DNA from 4 places in the Enterobacter adelaidei genome. Region 1 is predicted to be linked to each of the others. Evidence: predicted binding sites of a transcription regulator. Region 1 holds the regulator's gene; each other region holds the start of a gene.
The links. The regulator CRP, encoded in region 1, controls carbon source genes, mostly activating them, when cyclic AMP is high. The targets are predictions, from matches to a motif close to ATGTGANNNNNNTCACAT.
Positions count from the first base shown of each region.

Region 2: ldtB (L,D-transpeptidase) is a predicted target of CRP. The motif match lies at 1,320-1,337, and genes of this name have one in related genera.
Region 3: epd (erythrose-4-phosphate dehydrogenase) is a predicted target of CRP. The motif match lies at 1,919-1,936, and genes of this name have one in related genera.
Region 4: bhsA (multiple stress resistance protein BhsA) is a predicted target of CRP. The motif match lies at 1,840-1,857, and genes of this name have one in related genera.

Region 1 is NZ_CP154353.1:4,249,609-4,252,768, forward strand. It holds gene AAHF05_RS20750 (OsmC family protein) at 57-461, opposite strand; gene crp (cAMP-activated global transcriptional regulator CRP) at 773-1,405, shown strand; gene AAHF05_RS20760 (YccS/YhfK family putative transporter) at 1,463-3,160, shown strand, end outside.
Region 2 is NZ_CP154353.1:1,378,350-1,381,509, forward strand. It holds gene AAHF05_RS06680 (glycosyltransferase) at 1-56, opposite strand, end outside; gene ldtB (L,D-transpeptidase) at 300-1,220, opposite strand; gene AAHF05_RS06690 (ABC-F family ATPase) at 1,443-3,038, shown strand; gene AAHF05_RS06695 (glycoside hydrolase family 31 protein) at 3,121-3,160, opposite strand, start outside.
Region 3 is NZ_CP154353.1:3,835,205-3,838,364, forward strand. It holds gene pgk (phosphoglycerate kinase) at 1-655, opposite strand, end outside; gene epd (erythrose-4-phosphate dehydrogenase) at 705-1,724, opposite strand; gene tkt (transketolase) at 2,050-3,160, opposite strand, start outside.
Region 4 is NZ_CP154353.1:1,778,399-1,781,558, reverse strand. It holds gene mfd (transcription-repair coupling factor) at 1-330, shown strand, start outside; gene AAHF05_RS08720 (L,D-transpeptidase family protein) at 468-1,433, shown strand; gene bhsA (multiple stress resistance protein BhsA) at 1,511-1,768, opposite strand; gene AAHF05_RS08710 (TetR/AcrR family transcriptional regulator) at 2,013-2,648, shown strand; gene AAHF05_RS08705 (glycine zipper 2TM domain-containing protein) at 2,709-3,160, opposite strand, start outside.

The DNA of each region.
Region 1 (3,160 bases):
TCTCCCGGTGGGAGAGGGTTAGGGTGAGGGCATCAACACGCACGATGCCCCATCAATCACGCCTCGATCACTTCATACGAATGTGTGATTTTTACTGCTTTCTCCAGCATTAACGCCACAGAGCAGTATTTCTCCGCAGACAGGTCCACCGCGCGTGAAACGGCCGCGTCTTTCAGTTCTTTACCGGTGACTACAAAGTGCAGGTTAATATGGGTGAACAGGCGTGGTGCCTCTTCACGGCGTTCCGACGTGAGTTTAACTTCGCAATCCGTTACATCATGACGGCCTTTTTGCAGAATCGAGACCACATCAATCGCGCTGCATCCACCGGCAGCCATCAATACCATCTCCATCGGGCTTGGTGCTTTATCGCCGGAGTTACCATCCATCAAAACCTGGTGCCCTGAAGCGGACTCGCCCAGGAACGTTAAACCTTCAACCCATTTCACGCGCGCTTGCATATTCATTAACTCCAACGTTGCATTTTTGGTGACAGATTACGCGTGCGTTACATTTCTCGCAATGGAAGGCGACCTGCATCATGCTGAAGCGAGACACCAGGAGACACGCGGCGAAAGCTATGCTAAAACACTCAGGATGCTACAGTAATACATTGACGTTACACATGTATGCAGAGGACATCAAACTTTACTGGCTGCGAAACGTTACGATAGCCGACTTCCCAGGGTATGGGTAAGAATTCGATTGCAACCCCAGAGTCCGGATGCATCTGATGACTCTGGTGACAGCTTATAACAGAGGATAACAGCGCATGGTGCTTGGCAAACCGCAAACAGACCCGACTCTCGAATGGTTCTTGTCTCATTGCCACATTCATAAGTACCCATCGAAGAGCACGCTGATTCACCAGGGTGAAAAAGCGGAAACGTTGTATTACATCGTAAAAGGCTCGGTGGCAGTGCTGATCAAAGATGAAGAAGGGAAAGAGATGATCCTTTCTTATCTGAACCAGGGCGATTTCATCGGTGAACTGGGCCTGTTTGAAGAAGGCCAGGAACGTAGTGCCTGGGTTCGTGCAAAGACAGCATGTGAAGTGGCTGAAATTTCTTACAAGAAATTCCGTCAGTTGATTCAGGTTAACCCTGATATCCTGATGCGTCTTTCTTCCCAGATGGCTCGCCGTCTGCAGGTTACATCTGAGAAAGTGGGTAACCTCGCCTTCCTGGACGTTACCGGTCGTATCGCGCAGACTCTGCTTAACCTGGCAAAACAACCTGATGCGATGACCCACCCTGACGGCATGCAGATTAAAATTACCCGTCAGGAGATCGGCCAGATCGTCGGCTGCTCCCGTGAAACAGTGGGCCGTATTCTGAAAATGCTGGAAGATCAGAACCTGATCTCCGCCCACGGTAAAACCATCGTGGTCTACGGAACGCGTTAATTCCACTCAAACGGCGTGCCATCGCAAGGTGTCACGCCGTTTTTGTCTCTCTTCCCCATGTGGCGTAGGCTGATTTATCACCCGGAAGTTAACTATGCACTGCGACAAACGCTGGTGTTGTGTCTTCCTGTAGCCATCGGCCTGATCCTCGGACATCTTCAGCAAGGTCTGCTGTTTTCTCTCGTGCCCGCCTGCTGCAACATTGCTGGCCTGGACACACCGCATAAGCGCTTTTTTAAACGTCTGATTATTGGCGGCTCGCTGTTTGCTGGCTGTAGCCTCGCCGTGCAGCTCTTACTCGCCCGCGATATTCCGCTGCCGTTAATCCTGACCGTGCTGGCGATGACGCTCGGCGTCACCGCCGAAATCAGTTCCCTTCATGCGCGCCTGCTTCCCGCCTCACTGATAGCGGCCATCTTCACGCTGAGCCTCGCGGGTAACATGCCGGTGTGGGAGCCGCTACTGATCTACGCCCTGGGTACGCTGTGGTATGGGCTGTTTAACTGGTTCTGGCTGTGGCGGGAACAGCCCCTGCGTGAATCATTGAGCCTGCTCTATGTGCAACTTGCGGATTACTGCGAGGCCAAATACACCCTGCTCACCCAGCATACCGATCCGGAAAAATCGTTACCGCCGCTGCTGACGCGCCAGCAAAAGGTGGTGGATCTGATAAGCCAGTGTTATCAGCAACTACACATGCTCGCCGCCAACAAGAATCACGAATACAAACGGCTGCTGCGTATCTTCCAGGTGGGGCTGGATCTGCAAGAACATATCTCCGTGAGCCTGCATCATCCTCAGGAGGTGCAAAATCTGGTCGAGCGCAGCCATGCCGAAGCGGTGATCCGCTGGAATGCGCAAACCGTCTCTGCGCGTCTGCGGGTGCTGGCTGATGACATTTTATATCACCGCTATCCCACGCGTTTTAACATGGACAAACAACTCGGCGCGCTGGAGAAAATCGCCCGCCAGCATGAGGACAACCCGGTGGGCCAGTTTGCCGCCTGGCATTTCAGCCGTATCGCCCGCGTGTTGCGCACCCAACGCCCGCTTTATCCCCGCGATCTCATGGCGGATAAACAAAAACGTCTGCCGTTATTGCCGGCGCTCAGAAGCTATCTGTCTCTTAAATCGTCCGCTCTGCGCAACGCCGCACGGATTAGCGTCATGCTCAGTACCGCCAGCCTGATGGGCATGGCGCTGCATCTACCTAAACCCTACTGGATCTTAATGACCGTGCTGTTTGTCACCCAGAACGGCTATGGCGCCACGCGCGTGCGTATACTGCACCGGGCGGGCGGAACGATGGCCGGGCTGATTATTGCGGGCGTCACGCTGCACTTTCACGTGCCGGAAGGTTATACCCTGGCGGGAATGCTGATAATTACGCTAGTGAGCTACCTGATTATCCGCAAAAACTATGGCTGGGCGATGGTGGGCTTTACGGTAACGGCGGTATACACCCTGCAACTGCTCACGCTCAATGGCGAACAATTTATTGTCGCCAGACTGATCGATACCCTGATTGGCTGTCTGATTGCCTTTGGCGGCATGGTCTGGCTGTGGCCGCAATGGCAAAGCGGACTGTTGCGCCAGAACGCCCATGACGCGCTGGAGGCCGACCAGCAGGCCATTCGTCTGATCCTGAGCGACGATCCGCAACCCTCCCCGCTGGCGTATCAGCGGATGAAGGTAAACCAGGCGCACAACGCCCTGTTTAACTCGCTCAACCAGGCAATGCAGGAACCGGGCTTT
Region 2 (3,160 bases), 1.8 Mb from region 1:
GTTTGCGAACAGAGATAAAGACGCGATTTTGTCGTTGTTAAGTTAATACTGATCATCAAACTGAGCGGGCTCCAGGAAATAAAAAAAACCTGATAAATACAGATTAAACTGATTTTACAAGTACGCGCATCATAACATTTAGAGGGGCGGATGTAACCCCGCCGGGTTAGCAGAAAATGGCAAGAATGGGACTTATGGCAAAATTGCTATTAAGACATGATGAGAGTGTTAGGTTTTGGAAAGCAAAAAGACCCCGATAATTCGGGGTCTTTTTAAGAGACTTATGTGGAGCAGGTTGATTAGTTCAAACGCACCGGCATACCGGAGCGGTTCTGCACGGCCTGGTCAACAATCGTTGTCTCTACGTCCGGTTGAGAGGTCACTGACTGCACTGCGCTGTTCAGCGTAACAGGGACGATTTCGTTATTGTTGATCTGATCTTCGCTGGTGGACAGCGGGTTGTGCACTTCAATGTAACGGCTGCCATCAGGCTCAGACGTGGCTTTCACCGGTTCGTTGATGAACTGCACTCGCGTGCCGACAGGTACGTTTTCGAACAAGAATTTGATGTCTTCGTTACGCAGGCGCACACAACCGTGGCTAACGCGCAGGCCAATACCGAAGTTAGCGTTGGTACCGTGGATCGCATACAGACGGCCAATGTACAGCGCGTATAGACCCATCGGGTTATCCGGGCCTGCCGGTACAACGGCTGGCAGCGGTTCGCCCGCAGCGATGTATTCCGCGTGCATTTTGGCCGTCGGCGTCCAGGTTGGGCCTGCTTTCTTACGCTCAACTTTGGTCGTCCAGTTCATTGGCGTGTCTTTGCCCAACTGGCCGATACCGATTGGCAGCACAATAACGGTGTTGGTGCCTTTCGGGTAGTAATACAGACGCATTTCCGCGCTGTTAATGACGATACCTTCGTGAACGGTATCCGGCAGGATCAGCTGCTGTGGAATATTCAGCACGGTACCCGCTTTCGGCAGATACGGGTCAACGCCCGGGTTCGCTTCCAGCATGTTAGACAGGCCCAGCTGGTACTGTGCAGCGAAATACTCCAGTGGCTGAGAGTTACCTTCTGGTACCGTCACCACCTGGTTCTGGCCTACCAGACGGCTACCGTCTGTTGGCAGGGGATACGTCACCGCAGACGCGGTCTTACAAAAACCTACTACGGCTAACGCCGCCGCAAAAAGCGCTGTTAATTTCATGTTCATGTTGTGCGAGGTATCTAAGCCATTCTGGCGATGAGTTGATAAGTCTGAATCTGTGATGGGAGCGCATTATATGTGCATTCCCGCTCACTGGGAATTCAGATGTGTACGAAATCACATTTTTTTCGATTTTGTTAAAGTTTAGTGGATGGTTGCAACGCGGGATCTCAATTCGGAATTGTGGCATAATGCCGTGTTTATCACACTTTTCGCAGGAATCTCCCCGTGTTAGTTACCAGCAACGTCACTATGCAGTTTGGCAGTAAGCCGCTGTTCGAAAACATTTCCGTCAAATTTGGCGGCGGCAACCGTTACGGCCTGATTGGTGCCAACGGTAGCGGTAAATCCACCTTTATGAAGATCCTCGGCGGTGACCTGGAGCCGACGCTCGGCAACGTATCGCTCGATCCCAACGAGCGTATCGGTAAGCTGCGTCAGGATCAGTTCGCCTTCGAAGAATTCACCGTGCTCGACACGGTGATCATGGGACACGCGGAGCTGTGGGAAGTAAAACAAGAGCGCGATCGTATTTACGCGCTGGCCGAGATGAGCGAAGAAGACGGCTATAAAGTGGCCGAACTGGAAACGCAACACGGTGAGATGGACGGTTATTCTGCGGAAGCGCGTGCAGGTGAACTGCTGCTGGGCGTTGGCATTCCGGTAGAACAACACTACGGCCCGATGAGCGAAGTCGCGCCAGGCTGGAAACTGCGTGTGCTGCTGGCGCAGGCCCTGTTCTCCAACCCGGACATCCTGTTGCTCGATGAACCGACGAACAACCTGGACATCGATACCATCCGCTGGCTTGAGCAGACGCTGAACGATCGCGACAGCACCATGATCATCATTTCGCACGACCGTCACTTCCTGAATATGGTGTGTACGCACATGGCGGATCTGGATTACGGCGAGCTGCGCGTTTATCCGGGCAACTACGATGAATACATGACGGCTGCAACCCAGGCGCGTGAACGTCTGCTGGCCGATAACGCCAAGAAGAAAGCGCAAATTGCTGACCTGCAGTCCTTCGTCAGCCGCTTTAGCGCTAACGCCTCTAAATCCCGTCAGGCGACCTCGCGTGCGCGCCAGATCGATAAAATCAAGCTGGAAGAAGTCAAAGCGTCCAGCCGTCAGAACCCGTTCATTCGTTTCGAGCAGGATAAGAAACTGTTCCGTAACGCGCTGGAAGTGGAAGCCCTTACCAAAGGTTTCGATGAAGGTCCGCTGTTCAAAAACTTCAATTTACTGCTGGAAGTGGGTGAGAAAATTGCCATCCTCGGTGCCAACGGCGTGGGTAAATCCACCATGCTCAAAACCCTGGTCGGCGAACTGCAGCCGGACAATGGCACCGTGAAGTGGTCTGAAAATGCGCAGATTGGTTATTACGCGCAGGATCACGAATACGAGTTCGAAAACGACCTGACCGTCTTTGACTGGATGAGCCAGTGGAAGCAGGAAGGCGACGACGAGCAGGCTGTACGCAGTATTCTGGGGCGTCTGCTGTTCAGCCAGGACGACATCAAAAAACCAGCCAAAGTGCTCTCCGGTGGTGAGAAAGGGCGTATGCTGTTTGGCAAGCTGATGATGGAAAAGCCAAATATCCTGGTGATGGACGAACCGACTAACCACCTGGATATGGAATCGATTGAATCGCTGAACATGGCGCTGGAGATGTACCAGGGCACCCTGATCTTCGTCTCTCACGACCGTGAATTCGTCAGCTCGCTGGCGACCCGCGTGATCGAAATTACGCCAGAGCGCGTGGTGGACTTCACCGGTAATTACGAAGATTACCTGCGCAGTAAAGGTATCGAGAACTAAAAAAAGCCCGGTGGCGCTACGCTTACCGGGCCTACGAGTCAGTTTGTAGGCCGGGTAAGGCGAAGCCGCCACCCGGCAATGCTCAAAGCACCCACTCACCCCCTTCAACCCCGTTCACCAGC
Region 3 (3,160 bases), 410 kb from region 1:
TCGCGATACCACCGCCAACGATCAGCTGGTCAGCAATTTTAGACAGTGAGTCCAGAACGGTCAGTTTGGTAGAAACTTTAGAACCACCAACAATAGCAACCATTGGACGAGCAGGTTCTTTCAGTGCTTTACCCAGCGCTTCCAGTTCGTCAGCCAGCAGAGGACCTGCACAGGCTACGTCTGCGAATTTACCGATACCGTGGGTAGAAGCCTGCGCACGGTGAGCAGTACCGAAGGCATCCATTACGAATACGTCGCACAGCGCAGCGTATTTTTTGGACAGTGCTTCGTCGTCTTTCTTCTCGCCTTTGTTGAAGCGAACGTTTTCCAGAACAACCAGCTCACCGGCAGCAACTTCAACGCCGTCCAGGTAATCTTTCACCAGGCGAACCGGGTTGGACAGTTTGTCTTTCAGGTAATTAACAACTGGCAGCAGAGAGAACTCTTCGTTGTACTCGCCTTCGGTTGGACGACCCAGGTGGGAGGTTACCATCACTTTAGCGCCCTGCTTCAGAGCCAGTTCGATGGTTGGCAAAGATGCACGGATACGCGCGTCGCTGGTCACTTTACCCTCTTTAACCGGTACGTTCAGATCAGCACGGATGAAAACGCGTTTACCAGCCAGATCCAGATCGGTCATCTTAATTACAGACATGGTGAATCCTCTCGTTGATTCTTAAAGTTTTGCAGACGCACGATGCGTCTTACCTGAAACCTTGAGCGGCCATTGCTAACGTAGTGTCGAGCATTCGGTTAGCAAAGCCCCATTCGTTATCACACCAGACCAGCGTCTTGATAAGGTGTGCGCCACTGACGCGCGTTTGAGTGCCATCAACGATGGCGCTGTGCGGGTCGTGGTTAAAATCTACTGAGACCAACGGCAATTCCGTATAGTCAACTATACCATGAAATGCACCCTGTGCCGCTTTTTGCAGCAACATGTTGACTTCACAGGCTTTTACCGGTTTTTTCACCGTCACACTAAGGTCAATTGCAGTGACGTTAATCGTCGGAACGCGCACGGCAATCGCTTCAAAACGGTCATTAAACTGCGGGAAAATACGTGTGATCCCTGCTGCCAGTTTTGTGTCCACCGGAATGATTGACTGGCTCGCCGCGCGAGTGCGTCGTAAGTCCGGATGGTAGGCGTCGATCACCTGCTGGTCATGCATGGCGGAGTGAATCGTGGTCACAGTACCGGATTCAATGCCATATGCATCGTCTAACAGTTTAATGACCGGAATAATGCAGTTAGTGGTACAGGAGGCGTTGGAGACAATGCGATGTTCAGCTTGCAGCTCATGCTGGTTGACGCCAAACACGACGGTCGCGTCGAGATCGTTGCTGCCGGGATGAGAGAACAGGACTTTTTTCGCACCTGCTGCCAGATGGGCTTCGCCATGTTCGCGGTTGCCATACACGCCGGTACAGTCAAGCACCACATCCACACCCAATTCACGCCAGGGTAGCCCGGTAATGCTGTTCTCATGCAGCACACGAATAGCGTCATCACCTACAAAAAGCTGATCTCTTTCCTGGCGCACATCCCAGGCAAAGCGTCCGTGGCTGGTGTCATATTTCAACAAATGCGCCATGCCCGTAGCATCCGCCAGTTCATTGATTGCCACCACGGTCATTTCCGCCCGACGTCCGGATTCATACAAAGCACGAACCACATTACGTCCGATGCGACCGAAGCCATTAATCGCTACGCGTACGGTCATAGATCTCCTGCAAAGCTATCCCTGGGTTTGAGGTGGCTGAAAGAGTAATCCAGCTACGCCCGAAGGGGAATCCTTGCTGTCACAAACTGCGATTGATTGGTCAATTGTCGAACATTTAATCGACTGAAACGCTTCAGCAAGAATAAGCGAATCGGGGAATAAAAGGAATGTCTGTCCAGATGAATAAGCGAGCTATATGACTTGCGTCACATTTTAGGTGGAATAATGACAACAAAAAAGCCGGGTGGCGCGCTAACGCTAACCCGGCCTACTTTCGAGCCATTTGTAGGCCCGGTTAGCGTAGCGCCACCGGGCAAAACGGCGATTACAGCAGTTCTTTCGCTTTCGCTACAACGTTCTCAACGGTGAAACCGAACTCTTCGAACAGCAGCTCTGCCGGTGCGGACTCACCGAAGGTGGTCATACCGACGATTGCGCCATTCAGGCCCACATATTTGAACCAGTAGTCAGCAATACCCGCTTCCACCGCCACACGAGCAGTAACCGCTTTAGGCAGTACGGACTCGCGGTATGCAGCATCCTGCTTGTCGAACGCATCGGTAGACGGCATGGAGACCACACGCGCTTTAACGCCTTCGGCAGACAGTTTGTCCCATGCCGCAACAGCCAGCTCAACTTCAGAACCGGTAGCGATGAAGATCAGTTCAGGCTGACCTGCACAATCTTTCAGCACATAACCACCGCGAGCAATGTTCGCCAGCTGCTCTGGGGTACGATCCTGCTGTGCCAGGTTCTGGCGGGAGAGGATCAGTGCGGTTGGGCCATCCTGACGCTCAACACCGTATTTCCACGCCACTGCGGATTCAACCTGGTCACATGGACGCCATGTGCTCATGTTCGGAGTCACACGCAGAGAAGCCACCTGCTCTACCGGCTGGTGAGTTGGACCATCTTCGCCCAGACCGATGGAGTCGTGGGTGTAGACCATCACCTGACGCTGTTTCATCAGCGCAGCCATACGTACGGCGTTACGTGCGTACTCTACGAACATCAGGAAGGTGGAGGTATACGGCAGGAAACCACCGTGCAGGGAGATACCGTTAGCAATTGCCGTCATACCGAATTCACGTACACCATAATGGATGTAGTTACCGGCAGTATCTTCATTGATCGCTTTAGAACCGGACCACAGGGTCAGGTTAGAAGGCGCCAGGTCAGCAGAACCGCCCAGGAATTCAGGCAACAGTGGGCCAAATGCTTCAATCGCATTTTGAGACGCTTTACGGCTGGCAATTTTAGATGGGTTCGCCTGCAGCTTAGCGATGAACTCGTTCGCTTTCGCATCGAAGTCAGACGGCATATCGCCTTTCATGCGACGGGTGAACTCAGCAGCTTCCTGTGGGAAGGCTTTAGCATACGCAGCGAACTTCTCGTTCCATGCGGCTTCTTTCGCCTGACCTGCTTCTTTGGCATCC
Region 4 (3,160 bases), 2.2 Mb from region 1:
GAAGAGATTAAGGTTGAGCTGATCGACCGCTTCGGCCTGCTGCCAGACCCTGCGAGAAATCTGCTGGATATCGCACGCCTGCGTCAGCAGGCACAGAAGCTCGGTATTCGGAAGCTCGAAGGGAATGAAAAAGGTGGCGTGATTGAATTTGCCGAGAAGAACCACGTCAACCCGATGTGGCTGATCGGTCTGCTGCAAAAGCAGCCGCAACATTTCCGTCTTGATGGTCCAACGCGCCTGAAATTTACCCAGGAGCTAACGGAACGCAAAACCCGCATGGATTGGGTGCGTCACTTTATGCGTCAACTGGAAGAGAACGCGATCGCTTAACCCATTCTCCCCCTCTAGCGGGGGGAGAATTTACAAACACTTTGCACTTCACCCGATCTTCCCGACACACCCATTCGCCATAATTATCATTAACGCCTTATAAAACAATAACCTTAATATTTATATGGATTATGGTAATGATGACCTCTTCGCGTTTTACTCGCTGGATAACATTGTTTGCGCTGGCAGCCACCGTCGCGGTTGCGCTTCCTGCCCGTGCAAACACCTGGCCACTTCCACCACCGGGCAGCAAGGTCGTGGGGGAAAACCGCTTTCATGTGGTTGAAAACAATGGTGGCTCGCTGGAAGCGATTGCCAAAAAATATAACGTCGGTTTCCTGGCCCTGCTGCAGGCGAACCCCGGTGTAGACCCTTATGTACCGCGTGCGGGCAGCGTACTGACCATTCCGTTACAAACAATCCTGCCGGACGCCCCGCGCGAGGGGATCGTCATAAATCTGGCAGAATTACGTCTCTATTATTACCCACCGGGTAAGAATGAAGTCACCGTGTACCCTATCGGTATTGGTCAGTTGGGCGGCGACACCCTGACGCCAACGATGGTTACCACCGTATCAGATAAGCGCGCTAACCCAACCTGGACACCAACGGCTAACATCCGTGCCCGTTATAAAGCACAGGGCATCGACCTTCCGGTCGTTGTTCCTGCGGGGCCAGACAACCCAATGGGTCACCACGCGATTCGCCTGGCGGCTTACGGTGGTGTCTATCTGTTGCATGGAACGAATGCAGACTTTGGCATCGGCATGCGCGTCAGCTCCGGCTGTATTCGTCTGCGTGATGACGATATCAAGACGCTTTTCAACGTCATCACACCGGGAACCAAGGTGAATATTATCAATACGCCGATTAAAGTCTCGGAAGAGCCGGGTGGCGTGCGACTGGTAGAAATTCACCAGCCATTATCGAAAAACATCGGCGATGACCCGCAGACATTGCCCATTAACCTGAATGCCGCAATGGTAAGTTTTAAAACGAATACCAGCACCGATGGCGTAGTCATGGAGCGCGCAATGGAGACCCGGTCGGGAATGCCAACCGATGTCACCCGACATCACAACGTCGCTTCACAGGCGATGTAAACGCACAGATAAGAAAAACGCCCTGCTCATGCAGGGCGTTTTTTATTGCAGTGGCATAAATGAGGGTTCAGCCGGGCTTATTTGTAGATAACAGCAGTGCCGTGCAGCGTGTTAGGACCGGTAACAGAGGTGATGCGGTAAGATTTTGCACCCATCTCTTGTGCTTTTTGCGCCAGCTGATCTTCCAGGGAGCCCAGGTTAGTACCGGCAGACGCAGAGATAGTGCCAACTTTATGCTGATCTACAGGGGTGGATTGCACCTGTACAGCTGCAAAGCTTGCGAATGAAAGTGAACTCAAGACTGCGGCAGCGATGAGGGTTTTTACGTTTTTCATGATGTTTACCTTTAGCAGATGAATTTGGAGGTCGTTAATCATTTAGTTAACGATCGATAGGTAAATGATAAATGTGATCCAGGTCACGCGTCAACATAATTTTATAACGAGCATTAACTTATTTTTAAAGTCGTTATTTTTCATACGCATATGATTAATTTATTTTTAAGCATTCTGCACTGGTGGTGGGTTGCGTTTATTTTTATAATGGTCATTCACCAAACCAACAGAGGACCAACGGCAAATGACAACCGATGTCACGAGTTGTGCGAAGAAAAGCCGTGGCCGACCAAAAGTGTTTGACAGGGATGCAGCGCTTGATAAGGCCATGACTCTCTTCTGGCAACATGGGTATGAAGCTACTTCGCTTTCCGATCTGGTAGAAGCTACCGGAGCCAAAGCGCCGACGCTGTATGCCGAATTTACCAATAAAGAGGGGCTGTTCAGGGCAGTGCTGGACAGATACATTTCGCGCTTTGCAGCGAAGCACGAAGCCCAACTTTTTTGTGAAGAGAAAAGCGTTGAACAGGCGCTACGGGACTTTTTCACTAGCGTCGCCACTTGCTTCACCAGTAAAGATACGCCTGCGGGCTGCTTTATGATTAACACCTCTGCCACCCTTGCGGCGTCCTCTAAAGAGATCGCTAAAACGGTGAAGTCGCGTCATGCCATGCAGGAGGAGACGCTAAGTGCGTTTCTGGCACAGCGTCAGCAGCGTGGTGAAATTCCCGCGCATTGCAATCCTCAGATACTGGCGCAATACCTGAGCTGTATTTTGCAGGGGATGTCGATAAGCGCACGTGAAGGCGCAACGCTGGAAAAACTGCAGAGTATTACCGACACCACCCTACGACTGTGGCCTGAACTACTCAAAATCTGAAGCAAAAAAAAAGCTCCTCAGCCTGAGCGCATGAGGAGCTAAATTCAGAGAACATCTTTTTTACACTTTGTTATTCAGAACCAGCTGACCATTTCCATCCAGTGGAATTTGTGTGCCAGGATCTTTATCCATGCGGATTTTGCCCTGCTGATCGCCAATTTTGTACGTCACGTCATAACCCAGCATTTTTTCCGACTTGTCATAGACGGTTTTGCAGCGTTGCTGAGTCGTAGTGTAGGTATCATTATCCTGCATCGCACCCTGCACCTGGTTACCGGCATAGCCGCCGCCCAGCGCGCCGACCACGGTCGCCACATCTTTACCCCGACCACCACCAAACTGGTGACCAATCACGCCCCCCGCTACCGCACCCAGAACAGAACCGGCAATGCGGTTTTCATCCTGTACCGGACGACGGTGCGTCACGGAGACGTTGCGGCACTCCTGACGAGGGGTTTTCACGGTTTCTTTAATCGGTGTAGCAGAAACCACCTGTGCATACTGCGGGCCGC